3 regions of the Streptomyces sp. NPDC005423 genome follow, and region 1 is predicted to be linked to each of the others. Evidence: riboswitches for the same ligand, from Rfam matches in the RefSeq annotation. Region 1 holds a riboswitch; each other region holds the start of a gene.
The links. Region 1 has a riboswitch for cyclic di-AMP ahead of ABZT12_RS21880 (C40 family peptidase). Riboswitches for the same ligand answer to the same signal wherever they lie in the genome.
Positions count from the first base shown of each region.

Region 1 (7,703 bases):
AACCGGGCGCCCCGGGCCAGTTCGACGCGGGTCGTCACGTACAGGTCGCTGCCCCGGGCGGAAATCAACTGCTCCGGCAGCCAGTGCAGTTCGCCGCCGTCGGCCACGGTGAGCCGGACGTCGTAGCGGGACTCGCCCTTGGTCTGGCCGGGCAGCGCGATGGTGGCGGCGGCCGAGCCGACGCGCAGCCGGGCGCCTGTCCCCACCTCCGCCTCGACGGCGAACCGGTCGCCGCCGAGCGGCCCGCTCATCGCGCCGACCAGCACGACCCGCGCCTGTGAGCCGCTCCCCCGGGTGCGGCGCGGTGCGAGCGGTCCCTCGCCCGCGAGCACGGGCAGGGCGGTGCCGCCCCGGCCGTCCGCACGGGCGACGATCCGCGCGGTGGCCCGTACCCCGGTGGCGGTCACGCCGTCCATGCGGCGAGTCGCTCCCGTACCCACGCGGCGACGTCGTCGACGCCGGTCGCGCTCCTCAACGATTGGAAGACGACGGGGAGTTCGGCCCGCTGCGTCTTGGCGTCGGCGGCCATCCGGCCGAGGTCGGATCCGACGTGGGGCGCGAGGTCGGTCTTGTTGACCACCAGCAGGTCGGCGGTGGTGACGCCGGGGCCGCCCTTGCGCGGGATGTCGTCCCCGCCGGCCACGTCGATCACGAAGACCTGCGCGTCGACGAGTCCCTTGGAGAAGGTCGCGGTCAGGTTGTCGCCGCCGGACTCCACGAGAATCAGGTCCAGCGGTCCGGTCTCGTCCTCCAGGTCCTCCACCGCTTCGAGGTTGGCCGAGATGTCGTCCCGGATCGCGGTGTGCGGACAAGCCCCGGTCTCCACGGCGGTGATCCGCTCGGGCGGCAACACAGCCTCCCTGAGCAGGAATTCGGCGTCCTCCCGGGTGTAGATGTCGTTCGTGACGACGGCCAGGGAGAACTCCGTGCGCAGCGCTCGGCAGAGCGCGGCCACGGTGGCGGTCTTGCCCGACCCGACAGGGCCGCCGAGCCCGATCCGCAGAGCGCGCCTGCTGCCGTCGGGCCGACGCGCGTCGGCGCCGACGGCGGCGGGGCCGTGGTGGGTGTGGTCGAGGTGCATGGGACGGCTCCTTCTGCTTCTTCCGTCACTACAGGGTTGGTGGGGATCGGCCCCGGTCCTCACGAAGCGAACAGCCGCACCTGTTGCGCCGCGTGCGCCTCCGCGCCGATCTCCAGCAGCGGTGCGGACGCGCGGGGCAGGGCGTCGGTCCCCTCTTCCGGTACCCGCCGGGCGGCCTCGACCGCCCGGTCCGCCACCCGGTCCAACTCCGGCGTCAGCCGCGCCAGGACCGCCGTGGCGTCGAAGGGGTCGAGGCTCAGCAGCCGCACCGTCGCCGAGGCCGGTCCGCTCACACTCTCGTACGCCGCGCAGTACGCCGCGTCCTCGGGCCCCAGCCCGGCCGCCCGGGCCAGCAGCCCGAGCACCACCGGTTGATGCGCGCCCTTGGGGAACCGCCTTGCCAGGTCGTCGAGTTCGGCGGACGGCCAGGTCGCCCGGCCGGCCCGGGTCAGCTGCCGGCCCAGCCTCCGCGCGGCCGACCGCAGCGCGGGGGACGGCGTCCGCGCGTCCGCGGCGGCGTCGAGTTCCGCCGGGTCGGCCCCGGAGGCCGCCGCCGCGGCGAGCGCGGCGGCGACGAGGCCGGAGGTGTGCAGCCGCCCCCGGCAGAAGTCGGCCAGGCTCGCCGCCCCGGTCACCCGGCCCGCCCGTACCGCCGCCTCGGCCCCGCCGGAGTGCGCGTGCCCTCCGGCGGGGAACCGGCCGTCGGCCAGGACCAGCAGCGCCGCCCGCGACATCAGCTCACCCTCATCAGAAGAGGAAGTAGCGCTGGGCCATGGGCAGTTCGGCGGCCGGCACCGCCTCGACGAGTTCCCCGTCGATCCGCACGGCGAAGCTGTCGGGGTCGATGTGGACGCGCGGCCTGGCGTCGTTCTCGCGCATGTCCGCCTTGGTGACACCGCGCGTCGACTCGATGGCCGTGAACTTCTTGCCGAGGTCCAGCCGTTCCGGCAGCCCGTCCTCGATCGCCAGCGGCGCCACGAAGTTGACCGAGTTGGCGCCCGGCGCCCGCCCGATCGCCCCGTACATCGGACGCGGGAGGATCGGCTGCGGGGTCGGGATGGAGGCGTTGGCGTCGCCCATCTGCGCGTACGCGATCTGGCCGCCCTTGATGACGAGGTGCGGCTTGACGCCGAAGAACGCCGGTTCCCAGAGCACCAGATCGGCGAGCTTGCCGCTCTCGACGGAGCCGATCTCGCGGGCGAGGCCCTGCGCGAGGGCGGGGTTGATCGTGTACTTGGCGACATAGCGGCGCACCCGGTGGTTGTCCGCGCGGCCGTCGCCGGGCAGAGCGCCCCGGCGCCGCTTCATCACGTGCGCCGTCTGCCAGGTCCGCAGGACGACCTCGCCGACGCGGCCCATCGCCTGCGAGTCGGAGGAGATGATCGAGATCGCGCCGAGGTCGTGCAGGATGTCCTCCGCGCCGATGGTCGACGGCCGGATACGGGACTCGGCAAAGGCGAGGTCCTCGGGGACCGCCGGGTTGAGGTGGTGGCAGACCATCAGCATGTCGAGGTGTTCCTCGGCGGTGTTGACGGTGTACGGCCGGGTGGGGTTGGTGGAGCTGGGCAGCACGTGCGGCTCGGAGACCACGGTCATGATGTCGGGCGCGTGGCCGCCGCCCGCCCCCTCGGTGTGGTAGGCGTGGATGCCGCGTCCGGCGATCGCGGCGAGGGTGTCGCCGACGAAACCGGCCTCGTTCAGGGTGTCCGTGTGGATGGCGACCTGGATGCCGGTCCGGTCGGCCACCGTCAGGGAGGCGTCGATGACGGCCGGGGTGGAGCCCCAGTCCTCGTGCAGCTTGAGGCCGAGCGCGCCACCGCGGATCTGGGAGAGCATCGCCTCGTGCGAGACGGTGTTGCCCTTGCCGAGGAAGCCGATGTTGAGCGGGTACTGCTCCATCGCCTCCAGCATCCGGGCCAGATGCCAGGGGCCGGGCGTGACGGTGGTCGCCTTGGAGCCCTCGGCCGGTCCGGTGCCACCGCCGACCAGCGTGGTGACACCGGAGGCGAGCGCCTCGTCGGCGATCTGCGGGCAGATGAAGTGGACGTGCGCGTCGACGGCACCCGCCGTGAGGATGCGCCCGTTGCCCGCGATGACCTCCGTCTCGGGGCCGATGACCAGGTCGGGGTGGACGCCGTCCATGGTGTCCGGGTTGCCGGCCTTGCCGATGCCGGTGATCCGGCCGTCGCGGATGCCCACGTCTGCCTTGACGATCCCCCAGTGGTCGACGATCACGGCGCCCGTGACGACGGTGTCGGGGGTGCCCTCCGCGCGGGTGGCACGGGCCTGTCCCATCGACTCACGGATGACCTTGCCGCCGCCGAACACGGCCTCGTCACCGGCGAGTCCGGGCCCGCCGGAACGGTCCTCCTCGATCTCGATCAGCAGATCGGTGTCGGCGAGCCGGATCCGGTCGCCGGTGGTCGGCCCGAACAGGTCCGCGTACGCGGCTCGTGCAATCTCAGGCATCGAGGGCACCTCCGGTCTCCCCGCGCAGTCCGGGTACGACCCGGGCGCCGGCCAGCGGGACGAGTTCCACCTCGACCGGGATACCGGGCTCGAACCGTACGGCGGTGCCGGCGGCGACGTTGAGCCGCTTCCCGCGCGCGGCGCCGCGGTCGAAGTCCAGGCCGGGGTTGGCCTCGGCGAAGTGGTAGTGGGAACCGACCTGCACGGGCCGGTCGGCGGCGTTGAGGACGGTCAGGCGGGTGACCTCACGGCCCTCGTTGTAGACGATCGGGTCGTCCGCGAACAGGAACTCTCCGGGAATCATGGCGGCCTCTCCCCCGGTCACACGATCGGGTCGTGGACGGTGACGAGCTTGGTGCCGTCCGGGAAGGTCGCCTCGACCTGGACGTCGTGGATCATCTCGGGGATGCCGGACATGACGTCGTCCCTGGTGAGCAGGGCTCGTCCGGAGGACATCAGCTCGGCGACCGTACGGCCGTCACGTGCGCCTTCGAGGATGTGCGACGTGATGAGGGCGACCGCCTCGGGGTGGTTGAGCCGGAGCCCGCGGGCCCGGCGCTTCTCGGCCACGTCGGCCGCCACATGGATCAGCAGCCTCTCTTGCTCGTGCGGGGTCAGATGCACGTCCCACCTCACAGTCCTCGCTCCGGACCGTGCGGGGTCCGGTTGCCGCAGCCCCGGGCCGAACTCCCTGGTGGCGTGGACGGGCAGGCTAGTTGGACCGGGTTTCGGGCAAGTTAACCGAACCGGGATCAGGACAGGCGCGTCTACGCCCGTAGAACACAGCCGCGCCCGCCTCCTCGTGGCGCGGGGTTCCGTCCCCGGACGCCGTGGGGGGCCGAGGTGACGGGCCGTCGGTCACGGCGGCCGGCCGGCCCGAACGGCGGACGGGTCAACTCAGGTTTCTGCCAACGAAGTTGGCGTCGAGTCCAGCGGTCGGATTCCGGGCGGCCCCGCTCCGCCGGGCACTTGGGTGGACGCACGGCGAGCCGGGTCCGGGTCACGGGCCCCGCGTGCCGACGGGTACGCCGTGTGGGCGTGCCGGGGCGCGCCGCATGGCCCGCGTCACCACACCCGCCCGCTCCGGCAGTTGACGGAGCGTGAAGCCGTTCCGGACGGCGCACCGTCGAGGGGGTCAGTCCGGAACGGCACTCGGACGGACCGAATGGCATGCCACCGTTCGGACTACCTGTCCGTCCGCTTTCGGGACCGCTCCGGTTGCGCAACACGCCTGCTCCAAAGGCGGAACGGGACATTCCGGTGCTGGTCCGGGGCTGCGCGACCTCCTGGACACCGCGTCGAACACGCGGGTGTCCACCCGAACGGGTGAGTGGTGAGTAACAACACAAACCCCCCGTTCCGTTGGGATTTTCGGACATGAGTAGGTCAAGATCCGTGTCTGACGACAAGCCCCCGCCACACCGGTGGGGCGATCCGGGCGGACGCCGAGTCCTGCCGCCGCTCGGGTAACCGGTCGACAGGAGTGGATCGGCAGGAGTGGAGGACCCAGGCACGACGGGTCGCCGGAACGGTCACGCCATGACCGGCCCGAGCAGCCCTTGGGGTGAAGCCGCGACAGCGGCCGGGCAACTTCGCCAGCCCGAATCCGACAGGTCATCCTTCACAGGCGGCTGACGAAGGGTTGCGCATGACTGCGCTCAATCGTGTCCCGTCGCTGATGGTCCGAGCCGGTACGGCCTCGGCCTTCGCCATCGCCGCCGTGGGCGGCTCCGTCGTGGTCCCGGGCCTCGCGCCCGACGCCGCGGCCTCGACACCCGGGACGAAGGCACTTCAGGTGGCGGCCTCCAAGAAGGGCTCCCCCTACAGGTACGGCGCCACCGGACCCGGGCGGTTCGACTGCTCGGGGCTCACGTTGTACTCGTACAAGAAGGCGGGCAAGAGCCTGCCGCGTACGGCCGCTCAGCAGTACAACAGGAGCCACCACGTGTCCGCCGGCAGCCGCAAGGCCGGGGATCTCGTGTTCTTCCACTCCGGTTCCAGCGTCTACCACGTCGGCATCTACGCCGGGAAGGGGAAGATCTGGCACGCCCCCAAGACCGGGGACGTGGTGCGACTCCAGAAGATCTGGACCAAGAGCGTCTGGTACGGCCGGGTCAGCTGACCGCCCGGGAGGGCGGCGCCGCCTGACGGGCCGCCGCCCTCTTGGGTGCCCCACGGAGCCGCCTACGGCTCCTGCTGCCCGGCGGCGGGTACCGGCCGGGCCGGCACCGTCCACGGCAGTTCGATGGAGACCGTCTTGCCGCCCTCGCGGGTGGGGCGGATCCGCAGTTTCCCGCCGCACTCCGCGGCCAGCCAGCGAATGATCACCATGCCCCGGCCGTTGTCCTGCTGGACGGCGGCCGGCAGCCGCTTGGGGAAGCGCGGATGGCTGTCGGTGACGCCGATCCGCAGCCGCTCGTCACGGTCCAGCTCGATGTCCACCGTGAAGGTGGGCGACTGCCCGAACGTGTGCTGTACCGCGTTGGTGGTGAGTTCGGAGACGATGAGGCGGACGGAGTCGGCGGCCTCCGTGTCCGCCGGCAGTCCCCATTCCGCCAACGTCCCGATCACGTAGGCGCGGGCCGCGGAGACCGAGGCGGGATCGCTCGGCAGAGTGATGGATGCTTCCAGGTGATCTGCCATGGCGCGGTCGTCCCTTTCCCACGGGACCGGTGTCCGACACGGAGCGGATGGTTCGAGTACGGTCCCGGACTGGTGCTTCTTCGCCAGACTGCCATTACCGCGTCGGTCTCGGTGGCGATCCACCGAGATATGCATATATCTGTCGCTCGAAGCGGTGAACTCTGCGACGGCAGACCGTATTTGGGCGGCCTCAAAGGAGTAAGGAGGAGCCCATGCAGTACGGTCCCGCGGTGCGCCGCCGGAAGCTGGGCGCCGAACTGCGCGCGTTGCGCGCCCAATCGGGGCTCACCAGTGGTGAGGCGGCCCGGCTGGTGGGCTGGCACCAGTCGAAGGTGAGCCGGGTCGAGACGGGCGCCAGCGGGGTGAAAGCCGCCGACGTGCGGTTACTCCTCGACGCCTATCAGGTGGCCGATCCGCGGACCCGCGACATGCTGCTCGTCCTGGCGGGCTCCGGGGACGGCGGCGGCCGGCACCACTGGTGGCACGCCTACCGCGGCGTCCTGCCGCCCGCCTACCGGGACTTCATCAGTCTGGAGTCGCAGGCCTGCGGGATGCGCACGCTGGAGACGACCGTCGTCCCGGGGCTGCTCCAGACGTCCGAGTACGCCCGTGCGGTGACCCGGGCGGCCGTGGGGGACCCGCAGGACGACCCGGGGAACCTGAGGGACTCGAAGAACGCAGAGAACACAGAGACCGCAGAGAACACAGAGACCGCGCGGAATCCCGAGGGCTCCGAGGACTCCGAGGGCCCCAAGGGTCCGGAGGACCCGGAGGAGTTGCTGAACACGCTGGTGCGGGTGCGGCTGGCCCGGCAGGACGTGCTGCGTTCCGATCCGCCGCTGGCGCTGAGCGCCGTACTGGACGAGGCCGTGCTGCGCCGGGAGGTGGGCGGTCCGGGGGTGATGAGCCGTCAGTTGGCGCGGCTCGTCGAGGCTGCCCGGCTTCCCCAAGTCCGGCTCCAGGTACTGCCGTTCGCGGCGGGGGCACACATCGGCGTCACCGGGCCTTTCGTTATTTTCTCATTTCCGAGCACATCTGATCTGGATGTGGTTGTTCTCGACCACTTGACGAGTAGCCTCTATCTCGAAGGGAAAGAAGACCTCCAGGCCTACAGCGAGGCCTTCAACTCCCTTCGGTTCCACGCCCTTTCGCCCGAGGACTCGTTGGATTACATCGCCGGGATAGGTGACGGCGCGTAAGGAGGCACCATGTCAGTTCTGCCTCGGAACATTCCTTCAAGCGATGAACTGTCCGGTCTGCGGTGGCTGCGCAGCAGTTACAGCACCGGAGCGAACAACTGCGTCGAGACGGCCCGCCCGCACTCCGGCTCCCGGGCCGGCCTGCTCGCCGTACGCGACTCGAAGGACCCGGCCGGACCCGCCCTGCTCTTCTCCCCCGAGAGCTGGACGGGCTTCCTCGCCGCGTTCTGATCAGCGGCTCCCCCGCGGGCGGCGCACGGCCGTGTCACGCCGACTCATGGTCGCGTCCCGCCGATCACACGTACAGCGCG
Region 1 covers NZ_JBEXET010000020.1:113,581-121,283, forward strand. The annotation lists gene ABZT12_RS21850 (urease accessory protein UreD) at 1-416, opposite strand, end outside; gene ureG (urease accessory protein UreG) at 404-1,081, opposite strand; gene ABZT12_RS21860 (urease accessory UreF family protein) at 1,141-1,815, opposite strand; gene ABZT12_RS21865 (urease subunit alpha) at 1,829-3,550, opposite strand; gene ABZT12_RS21870 (urease subunit beta) at 3,543-3,854, opposite strand; gene ABZT12_RS21875 (urease subunit gamma) at 3,872-4,174, opposite strand; cyclic di-AMP (ydaO/yuaA leader) riboswitch at 4,984-5,195, shown strand; gene ABZT12_RS21880 (C40 family peptidase) at 5,199-5,672, shown strand; gene ABZT12_RS21885 (ATP-binding protein) at 5,735-6,193, opposite strand; gene ABZT12_RS21890 (helix-turn-helix transcriptional regulator) at 6,406-7,392, shown strand; gene ABZT12_RS21895 (DUF397 domain-containing protein) at 7,402-7,623, shown strand; gene ABZT12_RS21900 (8-amino-7-oxononanoate synthase) at 7,668-7,703, opposite strand, start outside.

Region 2 (7,703 bases), on a different contig from region 1:
GACGTCGGGCTGACCGCACGGGCAGCGGTGCGCGATCGCGCGCAGCCCGCGCGGCGGACGCCCGAGCTGCTGCTTGAAGGCCTCGACGTCCGCGTCGGCGGGCTCGGTGCGCGGGGTGGGCGGCGGGGGCGTGTCCATGGCTGTCAGGAAGTCTCTCTGTCAGTTCACTACGGTTCACTGGTCGGAGGCGTCGGACCTGTCGACGCCGTCCCACACGTTCGCGTACCAGGGGCGGTCGGCCGCCCCCAGCTCGGCGCGCGACTGCTTGGCCGCGTCCGGGTCGATCACGACGTAACCCGTCTCCCCGGGCAGCACGTAGTGCAGCCGCTGCCGGATCTGCTGCTCGGCGTACGCGTCGTCCTGCCAGCGCGCCTTCAGGTCGCGCAGCTGCTCGACCCGCTGCCGGGCCCGCGCCTGCTGCCGCTGCAGATCGGAGATCTCGGCGCGCTGGGAGACGTACTGCCTTATCGGGTACGCCAGCGCCACCACCAGCGAGCAGAGCACCAGGGCGAGGAGCGCCGCCCGGCCGGTGAGCCGGGACCGGCGGGCCTGCCGCTTGGTCTGGGAGCGGTAGACGCGGGCCGCCGTCTGCTCGCCGAGCAGTTTCAGCCTGGTCGCGGTGGAGAACCGGTCCCGGTCCTTCACGGCCATGTCCCGCCTCCCGTTCACGCGCGTACGTCCCCGGACACGGTACGGGACCGCGCACGGGGACGTACGTACGACTGGCTCAGGCTTGACCCCTCGTGGGTCAGCCCTTGAAGCGGGGGAAGGCGCTGCGGCCGGCGTAGACCGCCGCGTCGTCGAGGATCTCCTCGATGCGCAGCAGCTGGTTGTACTTGGCGACGCGCTCGGAGCGGGCCGGGGCGCCGGTCTTGATCTGGCCGCAGTTGGTGGCGACGGCGAGGTCGGCGATGGTGACGTCCTCGGTCTCGCCGGAGCGGTGGGACATCATGCACTTGTAGCCGCTGCGCTGGGCCAGTTCGACGGCGTCCAGCGTCTCGGTCAGCGAACCGATCTGGTTGACCTTGACGAGCAGGGCGTTGGCGGTGCCCTCCTCGATGCCGCGGGCCAGCCGCTCGGGGTTGGTGACGAAGAGGTCGTCGCCGACGATCTGCACCTTCTCGCCGAGGCGGTCGGTGAGGACCTTCCAGCCGGCCCAGTCGTCCTCGAAGAGCGGGTCCTCGATGGAGACGAGCGGGTAGGCCGCCACCAGCTCCTCGTAGTACTCCGTCATCTCGGCGGCGGAGCGCTCCTTGCCCTCGAACTGGTACTTGCCGTCCTTGTAGAACTCGGAGGCGGCGACGTCGAGCGCGAGGGCGATCTGCTCGCCCGGGATGTAGCCGGCCTGCTTGACGGCCTCCAGGATGAGGTCGAGCGCGGCGCGGTTGGACTCCAGGTTCGGGGCGAAGCCGCCCTCGTCGCCGAGGCCGGTGGAGAGGCCCTTGGTCTTCAGGACGGACTTGAGGGTGTGGTAGACCTCGGCGCCCCAGCGCAGCGCCTCGGAGAAGGACTCCGCGCCGATCGGGGCGATCATGAACTCCTGGATGTCCACGTTGGAGTCGGCGTGCGAGCCGCCGTTGAGGATGTTCATCATCGGAACGGGCAGCAGGTGCGCGTTCGGGCCGCCCAGGTAGCGGAAGAGCGGGAGGTCGCTGGCCTCGGAGGCGGCGTGCGCGACGGCGAGAGAGACGCCGAGGATGGCGTTGGCGCCGAGCGAGCCCTTGTTGTCGGTGGCGTCCAGGTCGAACATCGCCTGGTCGATCAGGCGCTGCTCGGTGGCGTCGTAGCCGACCAGCTCCGGGCCGATCTGCTCGATGACGGCGAGGACGGCCTTCTCCACGCCCTTGCCCTGGTAACGGTTGGGGTCACCGTCACGCAGCTCGATGGCCTCGAAGGCGCCCGTGGAGGCGCCGGAGGGAACGGCGGCACGACCCGTGCTGCCGTCGTCGAGGCCGACCTCGACCTCGACCGTGGGATTACCTCGGGAGTCCAGGATTTCCCGGGCTACGACGACGTCGATGGACGGCACGAGCATCTCCTTATGGGATGTGACGCGGTGAGCAGGACCGCAGCGGCTCTGCGAGACGAGCCTAACCGGCTCCGGGCGATCGGCCATCCGCCCGACCGCCCCCTGGACAGAAACCGAGGGCAAATTGTTTCCGAACGGAACAAAGAGGGGCCGTGTGCGGCGGCACTCGGGCCGCCCAGAAAAAACCCCGCTCCGGTGCGTACGGGGAACACGCACCGGAGCGGGGAGCCCGTGGGGGCGGGGGGTGGCCCTCACGAGGTCTCCACTATGGGGACCACGGATATGAGGGCGCTGTGGTTCGACTACGAGCCGGATGTCACTTCAGGTGCAGCTGCTGGCCCGGGTAGATGACGTCGGCGTTGTCGACGATGTCCTTGTTCAGCTTGAACAGCTGCTGCCAGCCGCCCTTCACCTTGTGCTTCGCGGCGATGGAGCTGAGGCTGTCGCCCTTGACGACCTTGTACTCGCCGTCGCCCTTCTCGACCTTCTTGCCAGTCGGGGTGGTGACGGTCTTCTTGGCGACCGGGCGCTCGGCGGAGCGGGAGGCCGTCGACGTGCCGGCGGAACGCTCGGTGGTGCCGCTCGACGCGTTGGAGGAGCCCGAGGAGCCGGACGAGCCCGCCGAGTTCGAGGAGCCCGACGACGAGTTCGAGGAAGAGCCGGAGCCGCTGGAGGAGGCGCCCGAGAGGCCGGTGCCGCAGGTCGGCCAGGCACCCTTGCCCTGCGCGGCGAGGACCTTCTCGCCCACGGCGATCTGCTCGGACTTGGACGCCCGGTCCGCGGTGGAGGCGTAGGCGGTGCCACCGTAGGCGGCCCAGGTGGAGGCGGAGAACTGCAGGCCGCCGTAGTAGCCGTTGCCGGTGTTGATGGACCAGTTGCCGCCGGCCTCGCACTGGGCGACGGTGTCCCACTCCGAGGCGGTGGCCGCGGAGGCGTTGCCGACCGCCATCAGCGGGGCGGCGATGGCGACACCGGTGACGCCGGCGAGCGTGGCGACCCGGGTGGCCTTGGACGGACGACGGTGCTTGGCCTTGCTGGAAAACAGCATGGAAGATCCCCTCACCGACGCCTGCGAGGTGAGCTGTCGGGTTCGGGCCGTGTGAGTTGCCCGGCCGCGACTCGTACATCTCTCGTACGAGGCACGGCTTCACCCCTAGCCGGTTCCGTTCGTCTCTCGACTCCCGGGCCCGGCGCCTACCTTGGGTCCCCCGCTCCTGCCTACGGCGCTTGACGCGACGACTGTTCCCGGACGGCCGCTGGCAGGATTCGGCGTTGCGGCTGACGGGGCCCGTGGTGACGAGCGGTCCTGACCGTAGACATGCGATCGTGAGAATTTCAAAGACGATCAGGGCTTCTGAGACTCATCCCACACTTTCCCCAAAGCGGACATTCGAGGCGAAGCGTGACGTCAACTCCCGCTACTTTGCGACCGTTTCGGCACTGACGTCCAGTGTCTGACCGGCGACGATACGGGCCGGGTCGGCGCCTATCGCCTCCTCGTTCGCGGCATAGAGCGCGCGCCATCCGCCGGTGAGGCCAAGGGAGTCGGCGATGGAGCCGAGGGTGTCGCCCGCCCGGACCGTGTACGTCTCCTCGCTCGCCCCCCGGTGCCGCCCGCCGCCGGTGACCGCGTCGGTGTGGGCCGCGCTGCCGCCGGACGCCACGCCGTCGGTCGTCGCGCTCTTGGTCGTAGCGGACTTGGTCGCAGCGTTCTTGGTCACGGTGCCGAGCGAGCCGGTGTCGACGAGGCTCGACTTCGCGGCGGGCTGCACGGAGTTGCCCGGGTAGCTGACGCTGGGCGAGGCCGTGGGCTCACCGTGGGAGCTCCGGGCGCCGCTCGTGCCGGAACCGGACGACTTGTCAGTTCCGCCCGACGTACCGGCGTGGGCGGTACCGGTGGATTTGTCCGTGACGGACGGCGAAGGAGTCGCCGAACCGGCGTCGGACGTACCCGAGTCGGCGGGACCCGAGGAGTCCGACAGGCCGGCGGAGCCGGCGGCGTCCGACGAGTCGGACGAGTCCGAGGAGTCCCCCGCGTCGGACGAACCGGTCGCCGTGGCCGACGGGGAGTCGCTCGCCACCCCGGTGTCGACGCTCGTGGAGCCGGAGGAGGTGGTGAGGCCGGAGAGCAGCGAGCACGTCGTCCACGCGGAGGTGCCCTTGGCGTCGAGGATCTTCTCGGCCACGGCTATCTGCTGGGAACGGCTGGCGAGGTCGGCGCTCGGCGCGTACTCCAGGCCGCCGTACTTCGCCCAGTCGTCCTGGGAGACCTGGAGGCCGCCGTAGTAGCCGTTGCCGCTGTTGGCACTCCACGAGCCGCCGCTCTCGCAGTTGGCCACCTTGTCCCAGGTGGTGCCGTCGGCCGCGTTCGCGGCGCTGGCCGCGAGGAGGGGGATCGCGATGGCCGAGCCGGTCACGCCGGCCGCGACGATGAGTGCCGGAGCCTGACGGGGGCGTCGGTGACGACCGTTCCCGGAGAGCATGCGGAAGCCTTTCATGCGACAGCGATGAACCGCGCGGCCGTTGTTATGAGGCGCCGCGTTGATAGATGAACGTATCCACAGCCGAACACCTGTCACAAGTTAATGCCGCGCGGATCACGTGAAGATCACAGACATGAGGAAGTGTCAGCTTTACCCTGGTGGGGCGAGGTTGAGCCCCCATGGCCGAATTCCCCCGTACGGCCATTACGGCACCGGTGTGAATTCCACGGGCAAGGTGCGCAATCCGCGCATGATGAGTCCTCCACGCCAACGCAAATCGGCTGGTTCCACCGCGAGTCGGAGATCCGGGAGCCGGGTGAGAAGGGTGGCGAGCGCGGTCCGGCCCTCCAGCCGGGCGAGCGGGGCCCCGAGGCAGTAGTGGATGCCGTGCCCGTACCCGAGGTGTTGATTGTCACGCCGCCCGAGATCCAGCACCTCGGGATCGGCGAACCGCTCCGGATCCCGGTCCGCTGCGGCCAGCACGACGAGCACGGGGTCGCCGGCCGCGATCTCCTGGCCGCCGACACTGAGCGCCCGGGTGGCGAAACGCCAGGTCGCCAGCTCCACCGGGCCGTCGTAGCGCAGGAGTTCCTCGACTCCCGTGTCGAGCAGACCGCGTTCGCCGGCCGCCAGCGAACTCTCCAGCCGGGCCCGCTGCCCGGGATGGGTGAGCAGGGCGTAGGTGCCGTTGCCGATGAGGTTGACGGTGGTCTCGAAGCCGGCGAAGAGCAGGATGAAGGCCATCGCCGCGGCCTCGTTCTCGGTGAGGTGCTCGCCCTGGTCGGAGGCGCGGATCAGACCGGAGATCAGGTCCTCGCCGGGAAGGGGCTCCGGGGTGTCGGGGAGGGCCGCGCGCTTGCGGTGGATGAGGTCGGCGAGATAGGCGCGCATCTTCTTGACCGACCGCGCGACCCCGCCCCGCGGGCTGCCTCCCTGTCCCGCCTTTCCGTGGCGGATCATCATCCCCGCCCAGTCCCGGAAGTCGTCCTGGTCCTCACGGGGGACGCCGAGCAGGTCACAGATGGCGTAGATGGGGAGCGGGAAGGCGAAGTCGTGGATGAGGTCGGCGGAGCCGGACCGCGCGAACCCGTCGATCAGGCCGTCCGTCAACTCCTGCACCCGCGGCGCGAATTCGGCGATCCGACGGGGTGTGAACGCCTTGCTGACCAGCCTGCGCAGGCGGGTGTGGTCCGGCGGGTCGATGTTGAGCAGATGCGTCATCAAGTCGGCCTGACGCTCACCGGGAATGCCGGTCCTGCCCCTGGCGTCCGCCGGCCCGCCGTGGTGCGCGGGGTTCTTGGACAGGCGCGGGTCGGCGAGCACCTGCTTCGCGTCGGCATACCGGGTGACCAACCAGGCCTCGACCCCGCTCGGCAACCGCGTCCGATGCACGGGAGCGTGCTCACGGAGCCACGCGTAGGCGGGATAGGGGTTGGTGGCGAACTCCCAGGTGAAGAGTTCCGGAGTGGCGGTCGAGGAGGGCGGCTGGTCTGTCACTCCCCGACGGTATCCGGGCGCCGGTTCCGCGGGGGGACGGGCCGGGGGGGCGGGCCGGGGGGGCGGGCCGGAGGGGACGGGCCGGGTGGGCGGACGGCTGGTGTGGGTGGTGTGGGTGGTGCGGCTGGAGCGGCTGCTCGTCGTGCCCGTCGTCCTCCCTGGGGCCCTCCCCCCCTCCCCTCCCCTCCCCTCCCCTCCCCTTCCCCGCTCCCCTCCTCCATTCGTGCCCGCGCGCCCTCCTCGCCTCGTGCAGCCGCGCCTCGTGCACCTGCGGCCCGCGTCGCAACACAGCCCGCCTTATTTGCTGTTGACCTGTCTTGCGCCGCGGCCACCCCTCGTCCCCGGCGCCCCTCTCGTGGCCCGCGTGCCCCCGCGTGCCCGCGGCGATCCATGCACCCGCGCCCCAACACGCGCCTCACCAAGGGCTGTTGATCCGTCCGCTGCCGCGTCCGCCCTCGACCCCGGCCGGCTGTCCCGCGTCACATCTCGCTTGCTTCACGCCCCGTCGTCCACCCCCTCCGTCTCCCTGATCGCGTCCCGGTACGTGCGGCCCGCCGCCCGTAGCGCGGCCTCCGGGTCGACGCCCTCGGCTTCGGCGCGGACGGCCAGGGCGAGCAGTTCGTAACCGAGGCCCTCCCCCTTGGGCAGCGGGACGTCCAGCTCCGCCGTGCGCACCCGGGAGGCGAGTTTCGCCGCCAGGGCCAGGCCCGGCTGGCCCAGCGGGACGCCGTCGGTGACCGAGGCGCGGTGCTTCTCCTCGGCCTTGGTCCGCAGCCAGTGCTCCTTGACCTCCTCGGGGGTCGAGGCCGTCTCGTCCCCGAAGACGTGCGGGTGGCGGTGGATCAGCTTGGCGACGATGCCGCCCGCCACGTCGTCGACGGAGAAGGGGGCGTCCGGGTCCTCCTCGGCGATGCGCGCGTGGAAGACGACCTGGAGCAGTACGTCGCCGAGTTCCTCGCGCAGTTCGTCACGGTCGCCGTCCTCGATCGCCTCGACCAGTTCGTACGCCTCCTCGATGCCGTACTTGGCCAGGCCCTGGTGGGTCTGGCGGGACGACCAGGGGCACTCGACGCGGATCCGGTCCATCACCTGGACGAGGTCGAGGAGGCGGGCGCCCGGCAGGTCGTAGGAGGCGGGGAGCAGCTCCAGCTCCGGCATGGAGACGCGGCCGGAACCGGCGAGGCGGGCCAGGCCGTCGGTCAGGGCCGGTTCACCGCCGGCCGTGGCGACGACCACCACGGTGCGGCCACCCGCGCAGGCGGTGAGCAGTTCCTCGGCGTCGGGGGACGCCTCCTCGACCGCCGTGCCGGCCTCCCTCAGGTACGGCAGCTGCGGATGGGCGCCGTCCGCGCACAGCACCCGGTCGGCGGTGCGCAGCGCCTGCCAGGCGGGCCAGGAGAGCAGGCCGGGGGCGACGCGGTGGCTGGTGGTGAGCAGGACGATACGGCCGGGGTCGACGGCCGCCGGGGAGGCGTCTTCGGGGCTGATTGCGTTCACCCGTCGAACGTAGCCCACGGCGCCGACGGCCCCCCGAGTTATCCACAGGGACGGGGTGCTCCGGCTCCGCCGGCCCGGTTGTCCACAGGCGGGGCGAAGGCGCCGTACCGCTCATCCACAGGACGGCGGACGGCGCCCCGGCGTCATGTCGTCTGCTCGCTCGGCTCGGCGGTGACCTCGCGTACCCACGGGGTCTT
Region 2 covers NZ_JBEXET010000012.1:84,897-92,599, reverse strand. The annotation lists gene ABZT12_RS15835 (DUF501 domain-containing protein) at 1-138, opposite strand, end outside; gene ABZT12_RS15830 (septum formation initiator family protein) at 175-651, opposite strand; gene eno (phosphopyruvate hydratase) at 749-2,035, opposite strand; gene ABZT12_RS15820 (transglycosylase family protein) at 2,346-3,077, opposite strand; cyclic di-AMP (ydaO/yuaA leader) riboswitch at 3,081-3,265, opposite strand; gene ABZT12_RS15815 (transglycosylase family protein) at 3,448-4,512, opposite strand; gene ABZT12_RS15810 (cytochrome P450) at 4,717-6,009, opposite strand; gene ABZT12_RS15805 (nucleoside triphosphate pyrophosphohydrolase) at 6,505-7,506, opposite strand; gene ABZT12_RS15800 (SurA N-terminal domain-containing protein) at 7,650-7,703, opposite strand, start outside.
Region 2: linked by a shared signal. The riboswitch ahead of ABZT12_RS15820 (transglycosylase family protein) and the one ahead of ABZT12_RS21880 (C40 family peptidase) in region 1 are both predicted to bind cyclic di-AMP.

Region 3 (7,703 bases), on a different contig from region 1:
AGTCCGCACAGTTCGACTCCGCCCTCGCCGCCATGCAGTCGAAGACCTTCGCCGACATGAAGAAGCAGGGCTTCAAGGTGACCGAGGCATGACCAGCACGCCGCTCAAGGGCTCCGGCCGGCTGACGGCCGGGCCCTTGGCGGACGGGCCGGCCACGTCCGTCCGCCCCCACCGTCCCCCTCGCTCCCGCTCCCGCGGCCGTGGCCGCAGCGCGCCGTACTGGTTCCTGCTGCCGGCGGTGCTGCTCCTCGCCGCCTTCACCGTCGTGCCCGTCGGGTACGCGCTCTGGCTCAGCCTGCACAAGGTCCAGGTCAGCGGCATCGGGCTCGGCAAGGGCGCCCGTCGGCAGGTCTGGAACGGCCTGGGCAACTACACCGCCGTGCTGCACGACTCCGAGTTCGGCCACAGCGTCCTGCGCGCCTTCGGCTACGGCCTGATCGTCATCCCGACGATGCTCGGGCTGGCGCTGGTCTTCGCGCTGATGCTGGACACCCCGCTGGCGCGCAGCGCCAAGTTCGCCCGGCTGGCGATCTTCCTGCCGTACGCGGTGCCCGGCATCATCGCCGCCCTGATGTGGGGCTTCCTCTACCTGCCGACGGTCAGCCCCTTCTACTACCTTCTGCGCGCCTTCGACCTGCCGCAGCCCGACCTGTTCGACGGCGGCAACCTGTACCTCTCCTTCGCGAACATCGCCGTGTGGGGCGGCACCGGCTTCAACATGATCGTGATCTACACGGCGCTGCGGGCCATCCCCGCCGAGATCTACGAGGCCGCCCGCATCGACGGGGCGTCCGACCTCAAGATCGCCCTGCAGATCAAGATCCCGATCGTGCTGCCGTCGCTGGTGCTCACCTTCTTCTTCTCGGTGATCGCCACTCTCCAGGTGTTCACCGAGCCGATGGCGCTCAGGCCGCTGACCAACGGCCTCTCCACCTCCTGGAGCCCGCTGATGGCCATCTACGACGTGGCCTTCCGCCAGTCCGACATCTACGGCGCCTCCGCCACCGCGGTCGTCCTGGCCGTGGCGACCTTCGTGCTCTCCTTCACGCTGCTGCGCATCTCCGACCGCTACACCCGGGAGGACCGGGCATGACCCCCCTGACCCTCACCGCCGCCGGCCCCCGGCCGGCCCGCGGACCGCGGCGCACCGCCTGGGTGCCCACCCTGGTGCTGCTCCTGGGCTCGCTGTACTGCCTGATCCCCGTCGCCTGGGTGGTCATCGCGGCGACCAAGGGCCGCGGCGAACTGTTCTCCACGTTCACCTTCGCGCCCGGCACCGGCTTCCTCGACAACCTGAAGGAGCTGAACGCCTACCGCGACGGCATCTACTGGCGGTGGATGGCCAACTCCGTGTTCTACGCGGGCCTCGGCGCCCTGCTCTCCGCCGCGGTGTCGGCGGCCGGCGGCTACGCGCTGGGCCGCTTCGCCTTCCGGGGACGGGAGTTCGTCTTCAAGCTGATGCTGGCGGGCGTCCTGGTCCCGAGCGTCGTGCTGGCCGTACCGCAGTACCTGCTGCTGTCGAAGGCGGGCCTCGCCGACTCGTACTGGTCGATGCTGCTGCCCTCGGTCCTCTCCCCGTACGGCGTCTACCTCGTCCGTATCTACGCGGCGGCCTCGGTCCCCGTCGAACTGCTCGAAGCGGCCCGGATGGACGGCGCGAGCGAGTGGCGGATCTTCTCCCGGATCGCGGTGCCGATGATGATGCCGGGGCTCATCACGGTCTTCCTCTTCCAGTTCGTCGGCATCTGGAACAACTTCCTGCTGCCGTACGTGATGCTCGCCGACGACACCAAGTTCCCGATCACGCTGGGCCTTTACACCCTGCTGGCCCAGGGCAACTCGCAGCCGGCGCTCTACACCCTGGTCATCACCGGGTGTCTGCTGGCCGTCCTGCCGCTGATCGGGCTCTTCCTGGTGATCCAGCGGTTCTGGTCGCTGGACCTGCTCAGCGGCTCGGTCAAGGCCTGAGCGGTGGCCACCAGTCCGAACGGTCGTCGCAAACCCCCCACCATCCACGACGTGGCCCGGGAGGCGGGCGTCTCACGAGGCACCGTCTCCCGTTTCCTCAACGGCGGCCACTACGTGTCGCCGGCCGCCCGCGGCGCCGTGGAGTCCGCGATCAGGAAAACGGGGTACGTCGTCAACCGGCACGCCCGCAGCCTGAGCACCGGACGGTCGGACTCGGTGGCGTTCCTGCTCACCGAACCGCAGGAGAAGTTCTTCGAGGACCCCAACTTCAATGTACTGCTGCGGGGTTGCACCGAGCACCTGGCCCGGCACGACGTCCCCCTGCTGCTGATGCTCGCCTCCTCGCGGGACGACCGGCGCCGGCTGACCCGGTACATCACCTCGGGCCACGTCGACGGGGTGCTGCTCGTCTCCAGCCACAGCGGCGACCCGGTCGCGGCCGAACTGCGCGACGCCGGCATCCCGTTGGTGGCCTGCGGCAAGCCGCTCGGCCTCGGCTCCAAGGTGGGCTACGTCGCCGCCGCCGACCGGGACGGCGCCCGTGACATGGTCCGCTACCTCCTCAGCACCGGCCGCCGCCGCATCGGCATGATCACCGGCCCGCTGGACACCCCCGGCGGCACCGACCGGCTGGCCGGCTACCGGGACGTACTCCTGGAAGCGGGACTGCCCTACGACGAGGCGCTGGTGACCGAGGGCGACTACCGGCGCAGCGGCGGCGAGGAAGCGGCCCGCCGTCTGCTGGCGCGCGCCCCCGAGCTGGACGCCGTGTTCGTCGCCTCCGACCTCATGGCCCAGGGCGTGGTCAACGCCGTTCAGCAGTCCGGGCGTTCGGTCCCCGATGACATCGCTGTCGGCGGCTTCGACGACTCGGCCGCAGCCACCGCCGTCACCCCCGCGCTCACCACCATGCGCCAGCCCTACGAGCGCATCAGCGCCGAGATGGTCCGCATGCTCCTGGCACAGATAGCCGGCGAGGACACGGCGGGCGTGATCCTGCCCACGGAGCTCGTGATCCGGGAGTCGGCGTAGCGCCGTCAGCCGTCCGGTTCACGTCGAGTCGGGGGGGCTTTCCGACCGTATTCTCTGATCATGGCCGCTCCCCACGCATATTCGCTCATCGCCACCGACCTGGACGGCACGTTGCTGCGTGACGACGACACGCTCTCCGACCGGTCCCTGGCCGCGCTCGCGCGGGTGGCGGCGGCCGGTGCCCGGCACCTCGTGGTCACGGGCCGGCCGGCGCCGAGGGTGCGACCGCTCCTGGAGGACCTGGGTGCCACGGGGCTCGCGGTGTGCGGACAGGGCGCGCAGCTGTACGACGCCGGCGCGCACCGTCTGCTCTGGTCGGTCACCCTGGACCGGGAGCTGGCGGAGACGGCGCTGGGCAAGATCGAGGCCGAGGTCGGCCAGGTGTACGCGGCCGTCGACCAGGACGGCGTGGACGGTCTCACCCTCATCGAGCCCGGCTACCGGATGCCCCACCCGACGCTGCCGGCCGTGCGGGTGGGCCGCCGCGACGACCTGTGGTGCGAACCGATCAGCAAGGTGCTGCTGCGCCACCCGTTCCTGCCCGACGACGAGTTGGCGTCGACGGCGCGCGGGGTGGTGGGCTCCATGGTGTCGGTCACCATGTCGGGCCCCGGCACCGTCGAACTCCAGCCACTCGGCATCACCAAGGCGACCGGACTGGCGCTGGCCGCCCGGCACTTGGGCCTGGGCCCGGCGGAGACCGTCGCCTTCGGCGACATGCCCAACGACATCCCGATGTTCGACTGGGCCGCCCACGGTGTCGCGATGGCCAACGCGCACCCCGAACTCAAGGCCGTGGCCGACGAGATCACCATGTCGAACGAGGACGACGGCATCGCCGTCGTCCTCGAAGGACTGTTCCCGGGGGCCTGAGAGCCGGAACTCCTAGTACGCGCCGTACACGTTGTCGATCGAGCCGTACACCGCGGCCGCGTAGTTGCAGGCGGCGGTGATGTTCGCGACCGGGTCGTAGGGGTCGTACGAGGTGCCCGCCACGTGGTAGGCGTTGAACGTCGGGTCGATGACCTGGAGGAGCCCCTTCGACGGGGTGCCGGCCGCCGCGTTGGAGTCCCAGTTGTTGATGGCCAGCGGGTTGCCGGAGGACTCGCGGATCACGTTGCGGTAGATGCCGTCGTACGTGCCCGGGATCCCCTTCTGCGCCATGATCGCGAGCGATTCGCGGATCCAGCCGTCGAGGTTGTTGGAGTACGTCGTGGCCGACGCGGTGGTGGCCGTCGTGGTGGCCGTGGTGGCGGCCGAGGCGGTGGTCGCGCCGATGATCGGCAGCGCGAGCACGGCCGCACCGCTGCCGGCGACGGCCAGGGTGCGGACGAGTCGGGCGCGTCGGGACTGGGCGGTTCCGGGCATGTCGAGGTTCCTCTCCGTCGCCTGCGAGGTGAGCTGTCGGGTTCGGGCTGGGAGGTGCCCGGCCGCGTCCTCGCGGACGTGGCTCAACCCCGAGCCGGTCCGGCCTCACGGCCGGTCCGGCGACTTACCTGGGTCCCCCGCTCCTGCCGTGCGAGTAGTTCGTGACTGGGATGCCGGGCGGCGGCAGGATTCGGCGTTCCGCTCGACAGGCCGGGAACGTATGCGAGAGAACATGTCGGGAACAAGTGGCGGAATCACACCTCACCCCTTTTGACCTTGGTCCGGGGTCTATGAGGTACTTGATCCTTTGCGTCAGCCATGAGTCAACTGGCAAGAGGCGCAAGGAAGAACGAGGACGGGTCGGCGCACGGGTCACGCACGGAAACGCGTGACCCAAGTCACGGGAAGGTGAGAACCGGCAAATCGGGCAATAGCAGTTAATCCTTGCCAACCGCCTGTCGCGGGTGACGGCATGGCCCAGATTCGCGGGAGCGATGGAAAGCGGCATTTCCTTTTCGATCGGTATTTGTCCACTGTTATCAGGTGATCAAAAACATACCGGTCGTGATCCGATACCACCCCGCCTGGCCGGGGTGGGTGGCATGGGTGATCGAAAGCTGACCGGATACGCTGACTTGAGTGCTGGCAGCGACCTATCGACAAACCGTGTGACCGCCCAGAGACACCAGCAGACAGGAGACCCCTCGTGACCGTCGTCGGGCCGTTCGGGCTGAGCGTGCGGGACCAGGCTCTGGAAGCCGATGTCCAGGCCGGATTGGCGGCCGTCGAAGAGGGGCTGCTCGAAGCCACCAAGAGCGAGGTCCCCTTCATCACGGAGGCCGCGCAGCACCTGGTGCGCGCGGGCGGCAAACGGTTCCGTCCGCTGCTGGTGATGCTCGCCGCCCAGTTCGGCGACCGTTTCGCACCCGGTGTCGTGCCGTCGGCGGTCGTCGTCGAACTGACCCACCTCGCCACGCTGTACCACGACGACGTGATGGACGAGGCGGCCGTGCGCCGCGGGGTGCAGAGCGCCAACACCCGCTGGGGCAACTCGGTGGCGGTCCTCACCGGAGACTTCCTCTTCGCCCGCGCCTCGCACATCCTGGCCGACCTCGGGCCGGAGGCGGTGCGGGTCCAGGCCGAGGCGTTCGAGCGCCTGGTCACCGGCCAGATCCTGGAGACGGCCGGACCCACCGACGGGCGCGACCCGGTCGAGCACTACCTCGACGTCCTCGGCGGCAAGACCGGCTCCCTGGTCGCGGTCTCCTGCCGGTTCGGCGCGATGATGTCCGGCTGCGACGACACGGTCGTGGACATCCTCACCCAGTACGGCGAGCGGCTCGGCGTCGCCTTCCAGCTCGCCGACGACGTCCTCGACATCGCGTCCGACGGCCACGAGTCCGGCAAGACCCCGGGTACGGACCTGCGCGAGGGCATCCCCACCCTGCCGGTGCTCCTGCTGCGCGAGCGGGCCGCCCGGCTGGGCCTGGCCGAGGACCTCGCCCTCTGCGAGCTGCTCGACTCCGACCTCACCGACGACGCCCGGCACGCCGAGGCGCTCTCCCTGCTGCGGGCCCACCCCGCCCTGGAGCAGGCCCGCCGCGACACCGTCCGCTACGCCGAGGACGCCCGGGCGGCCCTCGCCCCCCTCCCGGAGTGCGACGCGAAGACCTCCCTGACCGAGATGTGCGACGCGGTGGTCCACCGCGCCGGCTGACCCGGCCGGCCGCATCCGCCCCCATGTGATCCAGGTCACCCGCTCGGAGTGAGGTTCCCGTCAGGCCCGCTCCGTAGTCATGCCCAGAAGCCGGCGCAGGGGTCGCCGGTGGGGATGCGGGAGACAGAGGAATCATGGGTAGGAACGCCACCTTCGCGAAGAGCCGCAAGAGTCTGACCGCCGCGGTCATCGGGCTGACGGCCGTGGCCGGTGCCGCCGCCGGAGCCGTCCCGTCGTACGCCCAGGAAGACCCGTCCGGGGGCGGTACGGTCCTCGCCGCCAGTCTCCGGGGCGCCGACGAGGGCGCTACCGCGCTCGAATTCGTCCGGGTGGAGGGCGACCGGGTCTCCGTGGCGGTCACCTGGCACGGCACCGGCCGCCCGGCCGCGCTCCGCATCCACCAGGGCGACGGGAACGCCGCCGGTGACGTCACGATCGACTTCGGCGCACTGCTGCGCCACAGCGCCGGCCACACCGTCACCGGCACCGTCGAGGTCACGGACGCCGCTCTCCTCGGCACGCTGACGACCGACCCCGGTGCGTTCTCCGCCGACCTGACCACGACCGGCTCCTCGGCCGGCGCCCTGCACGGCCGGCTCCACCACGTCAGCACCCCCGTCGACTTCCGGCACGTCCTGGGCAGCTTCCAGGCGCCCGTAGTCGAAGGGCAGCAGATCTACGAATGCAAGCCGACCGACGCCGGCGGCTATGCCTTCGCCCAGCGGGACGTCAGCGCCGCCCTCGAAAAGGGCATCGCCCACTCCTACGTCCAGCCCAACTCCGGCGTCCCGCAGTGGGTGGCCCCCGACGGCAGCGCCGTCACCGGCACCGTCGTAGCCAAGACGCCGAACGGCACCGGCAACATCCCCGAGGTGGAACTCGCCGCCACCCGGTCCGGCGCCGCGCACGGGCTCCTCTCCCGCACCGCCGCGGTCCTGCGCCTGAACACCGTCGGCGGCGTCGCCCCGGCCGGTTCCTGCACTCCGGGCGCGATCGTCGGCGTGCCGTACCACGCGGACTACGTGTTCGTGCAGGGCTGATCAACTGCCGTGCACAGGCGGCGCCTTCACCGTTCGGCCCGGGCAACCCCTACGGGTCGGGGGCGGCGCCGCCTCCCCGTGTCATCCCCCAGGCGTACGCGGAGTTGGCTCCCCGGTCTGACGCTTGGACTCCGCGAATTTGGTGAGATGGAGACAGCGGAAAACACCACTCCTCACCGATTCGGGTGAGAATGGCGGCTGAGGGGATCGCTGCGGAGACCCACAGCCGCCGCCGACGACGGAGGTAAGGCAGACATGGCACCGTACGAAACCGACGACGGCACGGACACCACGGAGGTCGACGACCTCGGGGCACGCCGGCGCAAGGCGGCGCGGTACGTCGTGCCGGTCACCGTGCTGGGGGTCGCGGCGGCGACGATCGGGCTCGTCCCGGCGCTCGCGGCCTCGGGCGACCCGGACCTGCCGAAGATCAGCGCCCAGCAGCTCATCGAGAAGATCGCCAAGTCGGACGTCCAGCAGCTGTCCGGCACCGTACGGATCAGCACCGACCTCGGCCTGCCCAACCTCGGCGGCCTGGAGAACAGCCTGATGTCGGGCGCCACGAAGCGGGGCGACGG
Region 3 covers NZ_JBEXET010000008.1:110,200-117,902, forward strand. The annotation lists gene ABZT12_RS12475 (extracellular solute-binding protein) at 1-92, shown strand, start outside; gene ABZT12_RS12480 (sugar ABC transporter permease) at 89-1,093, shown strand; gene ABZT12_RS12485 (carbohydrate ABC transporter permease) at 1,090-1,968, shown strand; gene ABZT12_RS12490 (LacI family DNA-binding transcriptional regulator) at 1,972-3,000, shown strand; gene ABZT12_RS12495 (HAD family hydrolase) at 3,061-3,873, shown strand; gene ABZT12_RS12500 (transglycosylase SLT domain-containing protein) at 3,886-4,368, opposite strand; cyclic di-AMP (ydaO/yuaA leader) riboswitch at 4,372-4,574, opposite strand; gene ABZT12_RS12505 (polyprenyl synthetase family protein) at 5,075-6,085, shown strand; gene ABZT12_RS12510 (DUF3455 domain-containing protein) at 6,220-7,125, shown strand; gene ABZT12_RS12515 (DUF2092 domain-containing protein) at 7,381-7,703, shown strand, end outside.
Region 3: linked by a shared signal. The riboswitch ahead of ABZT12_RS12500 (transglycosylase SLT domain-containing protein) and the one ahead of ABZT12_RS21880 (C40 family peptidase) in region 1 are both predicted to bind cyclic di-AMP.